Regions from separate parts of the Streptomyces sp. MS06 genome, predicted to be linked through region 2. Evidence: riboswitches for the same ligand, from Rfam matches in the RefSeq annotation. Region 2 holds a riboswitch; the other holds the start of a gene.
What was found. Region 2 has a riboswitch for cyclic di-AMP ahead of ACL02U_RS05935 (transglycosylase SLT domain-containing protein). Riboswitches for the same ligand answer to the same signal wherever they lie in the genome.
Positions count from the first base shown of each region.

Region 1: another riboswitch for cyclic di-AMP. It lies ahead of ACL02U_RS25280 (transglycosylase family protein); the one in region 2 lies ahead of ACL02U_RS05935 (transglycosylase SLT domain-containing protein).

Region 1 covers NZ_JBJZOJ010000055.1:11,114-16,486, reverse strand. Annotated here, with positions in the region: gene ACL02U_RS25290 (FtsB family cell division protein) at 1-136, opposite strand, end outside; gene eno (phosphopyruvate hydratase) at 250-1,530, opposite strand; gene ACL02U_RS25280 (transglycosylase family protein) at 2,040-2,771, opposite strand; cyclic di-AMP (ydaO/yuaA leader) riboswitch at 2,776-2,943, opposite strand; gene ACL02U_RS25275 (transglycosylase family protein) at 3,164-4,306, opposite strand; gene ACL02U_RS25270 (cytochrome P450) at 4,598-5,373, opposite strand, start outside.
Region 2 covers NZ_JBJZOJ010000008.1:53,371-58,743, forward strand. Annotated here, with positions in the region: gene ACL02U_RS05930 (HAD family hydrolase) at 379-1,185, shown strand; gene ACL02U_RS05935 (transglycosylase SLT domain-containing protein) at 1,397-1,891, opposite strand; cyclic di-AMP (ydaO/yuaA leader) riboswitch at 1,896-2,067, opposite strand; gene ACL02U_RS05940 (polyprenyl synthetase family protein) at 3,127-4,137, shown strand; gene ACL02U_RS05945 (LolA family protein) at 4,593-5,373, shown strand, end outside.

The DNA.
Region 1 (5,373 bases), on a different contig from region 2:
CCGCGCGGCCGGTGAGGCGGGAGCGGCGGGCCTGCCGGCGGGTCTGGGACCGGTAGACCCGGGCCGCCGTCTGCTCGCCGAGCAGGCGCAGTCTGGTCGTGGTGGAGAACCGGTCCCGGTCGTCCCTCCCGGCCATGTCCCCGCCTCCCCTCCGAGCGTGCTCACACGTGCGTACGTCCCCGCACACGGTACGGGACCGGGTGCGGGGACGTACGGAGGACTGGCTGGAGCGCGGTCCGGCTCGCCGGGTCAGCCCTTGAAGCGCGGGAAGGCGCTGCGGCCGGCGTACACCGCGGCGTCGTCGAGGATCTCCTCGATGCGCAGCAGCTGGTTGTACTTGGCGACGCGCTCGGAGCGGGCCGGGGCGCCGGTCTTGATCTGGCCGCAGTTGGTGGCGACGGCCAGGTCGGCGATGGTGACGTCCTCGGTCTCGCCGGAGCGGTGGGACATCATGCACTTGAAGCCGTTGCGCTGGGCCAGCTCGACGGCGTCCAGGGTCTCGGTCAGCGAGCCGATCTGGTTCACCTTGACGAGGAGGGCGTTGGCCGAGTTCTCCTCGATGCCGCGGGCCAGGCGCTCGGGGTTGGTGACGAACAGGTCGTCGCCGACCAGCTGGACCTTCTCACCGAGCTTCTCGGTGATGATCTTCCAGCCGTCCCAGTCGTCCTCGAACAGCGGGTCCTCGATGGAGACCAGCGGGTACGCCTCGACCAGCTCGGCGTAGTACTCGGTCATCTCGGCGGCGGAGCGGCTCTTGCCCTCGAAGGAGTAGGAGCCGTCCTTGTAGAACTCGGACGCGGCCACGTCCAGGGCGAGCGCGATCTGCTCGCCGGGGGTGTAGCCGGCCTCCTTGACGGCCTCCAGGATGAGGTCGAGGGCCTCGCGGTTGGAGCCGAGGTCGGGGGCGAAGCCGCCCTCGTCGCCGAGGCCGGTGGCCAGGCCCTTGCTCTTCAGGACCTTCTTCAGCGTGTGGTAGACCTCGGCGCCCCAGCGGAGGGCCTCGGAGAAGGACTCCGCGCCGATCGGGGCGATCATGAACTCCTGGATGTCCACGTTGGAGTCGGCGTGCGAGCCGCCGTTCAGGATGTTCATCATCGGCACCGGCAGCAGGTGCGCGTTCGGGCCGCCCAGGTAGCGGAACAGCGGCAGGTCGCTGGCCTCGGAGGCGGCGTGGGCGACGGCGAGGGAGACGCCGAGGATGGCGTTGGCGCCGAGCGAGCCCTTGTTGTCGGTGGCGTCCAGGTCGAACATGGCCTGGTCGATGAGGCGCTGCTCGGTGGCGTCGTAGCCGACCAGCTCCGGGCCGATCTGCTCGATGACGGCGAGGACGGCCTTCTCGACGCCCTTGCCCTGGTAGCGGTTGGGGTCGCCGTCACGGAGCTCGATGGCCTCGAAGGCACCCGTCGAGGCACCGGACGGGACGGCGGCACGACCCGTGCTGCCGTCGTCGAGGCCGACCTCGACCTCGACCGTGGGGTTGCCTCGGGAGTCCAGGATTTCCCGGGCTACGACGACGTCGATGGACGGCACGAGCATCTCCTTCTTGGGATGTGACGCTGGAAGTGCGGGGCCACGTGAGCCTTGCGACTAGAGCCTAACCGTCTCAGGGCCATCGGCCAGCCGACCGACCGGCCCGTGGACAGGACCGACCGTACCCTTTGTTTTCTAACGGAACAAAGGGGAGGGCGCCTTTTCGGAACGACGGCCCGGCGGAACGGGTGCGGGGCGGAGGGGCCGCGCAGGGCGGACCGGGTGCGCGGTGGAAGGGCGACGCAGGGCGGACCGGGTGCGCGACGGAAGGGCGACGCAGGGCTGGCCGGGGTGCGCAACGGAAGGGCGGGCGCGCCGCGTACCGGGGTCGGCCGGCGCGGGGGCCGCACGGGGGCGTGCCGGGCGATCCGCAGAGGGGGTTGCGCGGCGATCCGGAGGGGAGCGGGCGCGGCGGCCGTAGGGGGCGGGGGAGGAAAAGACCCCGCCCCGGTGCGTACGGGGGAACACGCACCGGGGCGGGGAGCCCGTGGGGACGGGGCCGCTGAACCTTACTTCAGGTGCAGCTGCTGACCCGGGTAGATGAGGTCGGCGTCGTCGATGATGTCCTTGTTGAGCTGGAACAGCTTGTGCCAGCCGCCCTTGACGTGGTGGCTCGCCGCGATCGCGCTGAGGCTGTCGCCCTTGACCACCTTGTACTCGCCGTCGCCCTTCCTGACCTTCTTGCCGGTCGGGGTGGTGACGGTCTTGTGGCTCTGCTCGGTCTTGTGCGTCTGAGCCGGGCGCTCGGCGGAGCGGGAGGTGCTCTGCCCGGTGGAGCGCTGGGTGGTGGACTGGCTGCTCTGACCGCTCTGACCGCTCTGGCTGCTCTGGCTGCTCTGGCTGCTCTGCGTGGAGCCGCCGTTGTAGGCCGCGCCGGACAGACCGGTGCCGCAGACCGGCCAGGCACCCTTGCCCTGGCCCGCGAGCACCTTCTCGGCGATCGCGATCTGCTGCGACTTGCTCGCGAGGTCGGCGCGGGCGGCGTACTGCGTACCGCCGTAGGCGGCCCAGGTGGAGGCGGTGAACTGCAGGCCGCCGTAGAAGCCGTTACCGGTGTTGATGGACCAGTTGCCGCCGGACTCGCACTGGGCGACGGCGTCCCACTCGGAGGCGGTGGCGGCGGAGGCGGTGCCGGACGCGATCAGCGGGGCGGCGACGGCGGCGCCGGCGACACCGGCGATGGCGATGGCGCGGCTGGCCTTGGACGGACGACGGTGCTTGCCCTTGCCGGAAAACAGCATGGAAGGATCCCCTCACCGACGCCTGCGAGGTGAGCTGTCGGGTTCGGGCCTGGTGAGTTGCCCGGCCGGCCCCTCCTGGGAGGCACGGCTTCACCCCAAGCCGGTCCGGTTCGACTGCCCGGCACGGCACTTACCTTGGGTCCCCCGCTCCTGCCTACGGCGCTCGAAGCGACGACTGTTCCCGAGCGGCCGCTGGCAGGATTCGGCGTTGCGGCAGCCGGGGCTCGCGGTGACGAGCGATCCTGACGGTAGACACGCGATCCGCCGGAATTCAAAGACGATCAGGGCTTCTGAGACTCATCCCACAGTTTCGCCAAACCGGACATCAGACATCGAACGGGGCGTTAACTCCCAGTGTTTTTGCCCGGTTCAGGCGACCTGCCGGAAACCGGCTACGCGTCGGCGTGCAAGGTCTGACCGGGGAGGATGTGGCCGGGGTCGGCACCGACGACGTCCTTGTTCGCGGCGTAGAGCGCGCGCCAGCCGCCGTCGACGCCAAGGGAGTCGGCGATGGAGGCCAGGGTGTCGCCGGCGCGGACGGTGTACGAGTCACCGCCGTCCGCGGCATGCCGACCACCGGAGGCGGCGGCATCGGTTCCGGCACCCCTGGCATCCGGCACACTCGCGACATCTCCGGCACCGGGGGCATCCTCGTTCGCCCTGGGGCCGCGATGCCGGCCGGTACCCAGCGCACCGGTGTCCACAAGGTACGAAGAACCGGCGCTCTGCCCCTCGTTGCCCGGATCGCCGGTTTCCTCACTTTCTCCGGAAGTCGCCCCGGAAGTCCCGTCGGCACCCTGCGGGTCGGCGACACCCGACGGCGCCCCGGCGGGGGAACCGTCACCCGCCGCACTCCCCCCACCAGAGGAGGGCGACAGGGAGGGCGAAGCGGACGAAACATCCCCGGACGGTGCCGAATCCGGCGAACCCGTCGAAGTGCCGGAAGAGGACGAAGCGCTGCCCGGCGAAGCAGAGGAACCGGCTACCCCCGAGGATCCGGCCGGGGCCGACCCCGCCCCATCGGACGCGCCCGAGTCGCCGAAGTCGCCGGAGCCGTCCGGCGATCCCGGTGAATCGGACAGCCCGTGCGAGCCGGACGAGCCGGATGAAATTCCCGAACCCGCCGAACCGGCCGAACCTGCTGATCCGGAGGATCCGGACGATCCGGATGCTTTGCCCGAGGTTGCGTCACCCGCGACACCGGTGTCGACATCGGCCGATCCGGAGTCCTGGGCGAGACCCGAGACCGGCCCGCACAGCGGCCAGTGGCCGACGCCCTGGTCCGCCAGCACCTTCTCGGCGACCGCTATCTGCTGGGAGCGGCTGGCGAGGTCGGGGCGGGCCGCGTACTTCAGGCCACCGTGCGCCTCCCAGTCCGCCTGGGTCAGGTGCAGTCCCCCGTAGACGCCGCTGCCGGGGTTCGCACTCCAGGAGCCGCCGGTCTCGCACTCCGCCACCTTGTCCCAGGTGCTGCCGTCGGCCGCGTGCGCGCCGGCGGCGCCGAGGAGCGGGATGGCGATGGCGGAACCGGTCACTCCGGCCGCGACGACGAGAGCCGGAGCCTGACGGGGGCGACGGTGACGGCCGTTCCCGGTGAGCATGCAGGGGCCTTTCGCGAGACAGCGGGGACCGGCGTGGCAGGTGATGCGATGCGCCACGCTGACGAGTGAACGTATCGGCTGACGATCAGTTGTCACAAGTTAATGCCGCGCAGATCACGTGAAGATCACAGAAGTGAGCATGTGTCAGGTCGGTGGTGTGGGTTCCGTGTTCCCGTCGGGCCCGGGACCGGGAGGCGCGGTACGGCGGCGGACGCCACCGCCGGGTCACGGCACCGTGCGCCCCCGGTCGACGGGCGTGAACTCCACCGGCAGGGTGCGCAGTCCACGCATGATGAGTCCGCCGCGCCACCGCAGATCCGCCGGATCCGCGGCCGGTCGCAGGTCGGGCAGGCGGGTCAGCAGGGTGGCGAGCGCGGTACGGCCCTCCAGCCGGGCGAGCGGCGCTCCGAGGCAGTAGTGGATGCCGTGCCCGTACCCGAGGTGCTGGTTGTCGCCTCGGGACAGGTCGAGCGTGTCGGGGTCGGTGAAGCGGTCCGGGTCGCGGTCGGCGGCGGCCAGGACGACCAGGACCGGGTCGCCGGGTGCGATGTCCCGGCCGCCGATACTGACCGGCCGGGTCGCGAAGCGCCAGGTGGCGAGTTCGACGGGACCGTCGTAGCGCAGCAGTTCCTCCACGCCGGTGGCGAGCAGAGCCTGGTCGCCGGCGGCCAGCGAGGACTGCAGCCGGGAGCGCTGGCCGGGGTGGGTGAGCAGGGCGTGGGTGCCGTTCCCGATCAGGTTGACGGTGGTCTCGAACCCGGCGAACAGGAGGATGAACGCCATCGCGGCCGCCTCGTTCTCGGTCAGGTGCTCACCGTGGTCGGAGGCGCGGATGAGACCGGAGATCAGGTCCTCGCCGGGGGCGGGTTCGGCGGGCAGTGCCTCGCGCTTGCGGTGGATGAGGTCGGCCAGGTAGCCCCGCATCTTCTTCACCGAGCGCGCGACGCCGCCGCGGGGCCCCTTGCCGTGACGGATCATCATGCCCGCCCAGTCCCGGAAGT
Region 2 (5,373 bases):
TCGGGGTCGGGCTTCAGCGTCGGGCTTCAGTGTCGGGTTTCGGGTACGGGCTTCGCGCTCTGGCCTCGGTGCCGGGCGGGGAGCGCAAGCGGTCGCGCGCAACCGGTCCCCGCCCGCCTCCCGCGGCCTTCCCGGCCCACCGGGCGGTCGTCCGGTTCGCGGCCTGCGCGGAGGTGCCGGCGGGCGGGCCCGTGCCGTCCGGGCCGGTTCCGGCGTCGCGGATCACCTGCGTGCGGGCGCGGTCGTGTGCGTTCCGGCGTCATCCGTTGTGTCGTTGTTCGTGCGCCGAATGCTCGGGGGAGTCGGTACTGCCGGGACAGATGTTCAAGTTCGAACAAGTGGTGAATCGGGGGAGTGAGGTGTCCGTATTCTCTGATCATGGCCGCACCCACCGCGTACTCACTCATTGCCACGGACCTGGACGGAACGCTGCTGCGTGGCGACGACACGCTCTCCGAACGGTCCCGCGCCGCCCTCACGCGGCTGGCGTCCGCCGGAGCCCGCCACCTGGTGGTGACCGGGCGCCCCGCTCCCCGGGTCCGGCCGCTGCTGGCGGACCTCGGCTGCACGGGACTGGCGGTGTGTGCGCAGGGCGCGCAGGTGTACGACGCCGGTGCGGGCCGACTGCTCTGGTCCGTCACCCTGGACCGGGAACTGGCCGAGACCGCGCTCGGCAAGATCGAGGCCGAGGTCGGGCAGGTGCGCGCCGCCGTCGACCAGGACGGGGCCGACGGGCTGACCCTCATAGAACCCGGTTACGTGATGCCCCATCCGACCCTGCCCGCGGTGCGGGTGGGGCGGCGCGACGAACTGTGGGCCGCGCCCATCAGCAAGGTGCTGCTGCGTCATCCGGAGCTCTCCGACGACGCGTTGGCGGCGACGGCCCGCGCGGTCGTCGGCTCGCTCGCCACCGTCACCATGTCGGGGCCCGGGACGGTGGAACTCCAGCCGTGCGGCGTCACCAAGGCGACCGGACTGGCCCTGGCCGCCGAGCGTCTGGGGCTCCCCGCCGGGCGGGCGCTCGCCTTCGGCGACATGCCCAACGACGTCCCGATGTTCCGCTGGGCGGCCCACGGCGTGGCCATGGCCAACGCCCATCCCGAGCTCAAGGCGGTGGCCGACGAGGTCACCTCGTCGAACGAGGACGACGGGGTCGCCGTCGTCCTGGAGCGGCTCTTCCCCTAGCGGGGCGGGACCGCGGACGGCGGCGACCCGCGTGGACGGCGACCCGCGTGGACGGCGACCGCCGCGAACGGCCGTCGCGGCGGTCGGTACGGCCTCGGGCGGAATCCCGCCGCGCCGGAGGGTGTGCGCCCCCGGCGGGCGGGACGGTGCGGGTGCGTGTCCCGCGCCGGAGCCGCGGGGGCGGTGCCCGATCGGCGGCGACCGCGCTATCTCAGTACGCGCCGAACACGTTGTCGATCGATCCGTACCGTGCGGCCGCGTAGTTGCAGGCCGCGGTGATGTTGGCGACCGGGTCGTAGGGGTCGTAGGCGGTTCCGGGCACGTGGTACGCGTTGAAGGTCGGGTCGATGACCTGCAGCAGGCCCTTGGACGGCGTGCCGGCGGCGGCGTTGGAGTCCCAGAGGTTGATGGCGTTCGGGTTGCCCGACGACTCGCGGATGATGTTGCGGTAGATGCCGTTGTAGCTGCCCGGAATGCCCTCCTCCGCCATGATCGCGAGCGACTCGCGGATCCAGCCGTCGAGGTTGTTGGGGTACCCGGCGAGCGTGGTCGTGGCGGCTGCGGTGCCGTTCGTGGTCGTGGCTGCGGACGCGGTGGTCGCGCCGATGAGCGGCAGGGCGAGCACGGCCGCACCCGTGCCGGCGACGGCGACGGTGCGGGCGATGCGGGACATGCGGGAACGGCGGGGCTGACCGGCAGCGAGCATGGTGGATTCCTCTCCGGCGCCTGCGAGGTGAGCTGTCGGGTTCGGGCTGGAGATGCCCGGCCGGGTCGCAGTGCGGCACGGCTTCACCCCTAGCCGGTCCGGCGCGTCGACAGGACGGGCCGGATCGGCGGCATACCTGGGTCCCCCGCTCCTGCCGCTGTGGGTGAGTTCGTAGATGGGTGGTGACGGGCGGCGGCAGGATTCGGCGTCCGCCCGACAGGCCGGGAACGTATGCGAGAGCACATGTCCGGAACAAGTACCGGATGCGCAGATCGCGGCTTCAAGGCATGATCAGCACCATTTCGACTGCTTGATCCTTTGCGGTCGCCAAGCCTCAACTGCGTTGTGCGGGCGGGGAACACGGGTGGCGGGGAGAGGGGTGGGGTGGTTGCCGCGAGTGAGCCAACTCACCCGTGTCGACAAGAGCGGCGAATCGGGCAATATAGTCAACTCGCCTTTATGTGGCGGGGAGTGGAGGGCGCTCCGGGAGGTGGTCGGTCCTGTCGGCGGCCGAGGCGCGCGGAGGGTGCTTTTCGTTGGCCCGCGTCGGAGCGAGGCCGGAGCGGCTCGGAAGACGTATCTCCGGTCGAGGGGCGCATCCTCGGCGGGGCGTATCGGAGTAATTCGTATATACGTGTCGAGAACCGGCGTGTGGTGCAGATCATTGTCCGGTTGGTTGTCCAGTTGGGTGTCCGTACGGCTGCGGAGGTGTCCGGTGGGCTGTCGAGCGGGTCCTTCGGTGCGCCGCATGGTGCGCCGGCCGCCGGGCGCCTGTGGAGGTGCTCCCCGGGGCTCCTGCCGGGGCGCCTGCGGAGGTGCTCGCGGGGGCGTCTGCGGAGGCGCCTGCGGAGGTGCTCGCGGGGGCGTCTGCAAGGGTGCTCGCGGGGGCGCCCCACGGGTGTGGGTGCGGGGGTGCCCCGCGGGTGTGGGTGCGGGCGCGACGGCGGGGCCGGGCCTCCGGGGGCGGCGGGGATTCCGCGGGTGGCAGGGGCTCCCCGGGTGGGGGCCGGGCGGCGCAGTACTCTGCGTTCGGCATCCGCGCAGGTGGATCGATAAATATCCGACCTTATCTGCTGATCAAAAAAATAACGGTCGTGATCCGATACCGCCTGGCCTGTAACCATGGGCGCTATCGGTGATCGAAACGTGACCGGATACGCTGACTCGAGTGATGGCAGCTACCTGTCGACAAACCGTGTAACCGCCAGCAGACACCAGCAGACAGGAGACCCCTCGTGACCGTCGTCGGGCCGTTCGGGCTGAGCGTGCGGGACCAGGCTCTGGAAGCCGATGTCCAGGCCGGATTGACGGCTGTCGAGGAAGGGCTGCTCGAGGCCACCAAGAGCGAGGTCCCCTTCATCACGGAGGCCGCGCAGCACCTGGTGCGGGCCGGCGGGAAACGCTTCAGGCCGCTGCTCGTCATGCTCGCGGCCCAGTTCGGCGACCCGTACGCGCCGGGTGTGGTGCCCTCGGCGGTGGTGGTGGAGCTGACCCACCTGGCCACGCTGTACCACGACGACGTCATGGACGAGGCCGCGGTGCGGCGCGGCGTACCCAGTGCGAACACCCGCTGGGGGAATTCCGTGGCGGTTCTGACCGGCGACTTCCTGTTCGCCCGGGCCTCGCAGATCCTGGCCGACCTGGGCCCGGAGGCGGTACGCGTACAGGCACTGGCGTTCGAGCGGCTGGTGACCGGGCAGATCCTGGAGACGGCCGGTCCGACCGACGGACGCGACCCCGTCGACCACTACCTGGACGTACTCGGCGGCAAGACGGGCTCGCTGGTGGCGGTGTCCTGCCGCTTCGGGGCGATGATGTCCGGTGCCGACGAGACGGTCGTGGACGTGCTGACCCAGTACGGGGAGCGGCTGGGTGTCGCCTTCCAGCTCGCGGACGACGTGCTGGACATCGCCTCCGACTCGCACGAGTCCGGGAAGACGCCGGGTACCGATCTGCGCGAAGGCATCCCCACGCTGCCCGTGCTGCGCCTGCGCGAGCGGGCGGCGCGGCTCGGCCTGGCGGAGGACCTCGAGCTGTGCGAGCTGCTCGACTCCGACCTGAGCGACGACACCCGGCACGCGGAGGCCCTCGCCGCGCTGCGCGCGCACCCGGCGCTGGAGCAGGCGCGGCGAGACACGGTCCGCTACGCGGAGGAGGCGCGAGCCGCGCTCGGCCCGCTGACGGAGTGCGACTCCAAGGTGGCACTGGTGGAGCTGTGCGACGCGGTGGTGCATCGCGCCGGGTGACCCGTCCCGGTGACCTGCCCGGTGACCTGCCCCTCCCGTCCGGCCCGTCCGGCCCCTCCTGCCCGCATCCGACCTGACCCGGCCTCACCCACCCCTGGCGCCGCCCGACCCGCGCGGTCCGTAGGCTCGGATCCCGTCCTCCGCGGGCCGCGTCCTGCCGCCCGGCTCCGCCCGCGCCGGTGCGGAGGCCGTCCCGAGGCCCCGGCGACAGCCCGGGAAACCCCTACGGGTCGGGAGGAGTTGGCAGGCTTCGTGTCATACCGCAGCAGTACGCCGAGTTGAGTCCGCGGTCTGACGACTCCGCTCCGCCGATTTGGTCAGATGGAGACCAAGGAAACACCGATCCTCACCGATTCGGGTGAGAATGGCGGCTTGGTGGCACCCTGCACGGTGACGATACGCAGGCGTGGAAGACCGGACGGACAGCCGCCGCCGACGACGGAGGTAAGGCACACATGGCACCGTACGAATCGGACGACGGCACGACCGCGGGGGAGGCCGAGAAGGTCCGCGCGGGACGGCGCAAGGCCTCGCGGTACGCGGTCCCGGTCGCGGTGGTGGGGGTGGCGGCGGCGACCATCGGGATCGTTCCCGCGCTCGCCGACTCCGGTGACCCCGACCTCCCCGAGATCAGCGCCCGGCAGTTGCTGGAGAAGGTCGCCGCATCGGACGTCGAGCAGATGTCCGGCACGGTGAAGATCAACACGGATCTGGGGCTGCCCGACCTCGGCGGTCTGGCCGGCGGGCTCGCCTCCGGGCTGGGCGGCGCCGGCGGCGGTCATGACTCGGGGTCCGCGGCCGACCCCTCTTCCCGGCTCATGGAACTCGCCACCGGGACCCACACCCTGCGGGTCGCCGCCGACGGGCCGGACCGGCAGAAGGTCTCACTGCTGGAGAACGCCGCCGAGTACAGCGTCATCCACAACGGCAAGGACGTCTGGGGCTACGACAGCGCTTCCGACGAGGTCTACCACTCCACCGCCGACGGCACCGCCCGGGACCACCGGAAGGACCGCCGTTCGGGCGAGGACTTCCCGGCCACCCCCGGGGACTTCGCCGACGAGGCGCTCAAGGCGGCCGACGGCACCACGTCCGTCACGGTCGACGGGACCGAGCGCATCGCCGGCCGGGACGCCTACAAGCTGCTCATCAGGCCCCGGCAGTCCGGCACCACCGTGGGCGCCGTCAGTATCGCGGTCGACGCGAAGACCGGTACTCCGCTGAAGTTCACGCTGA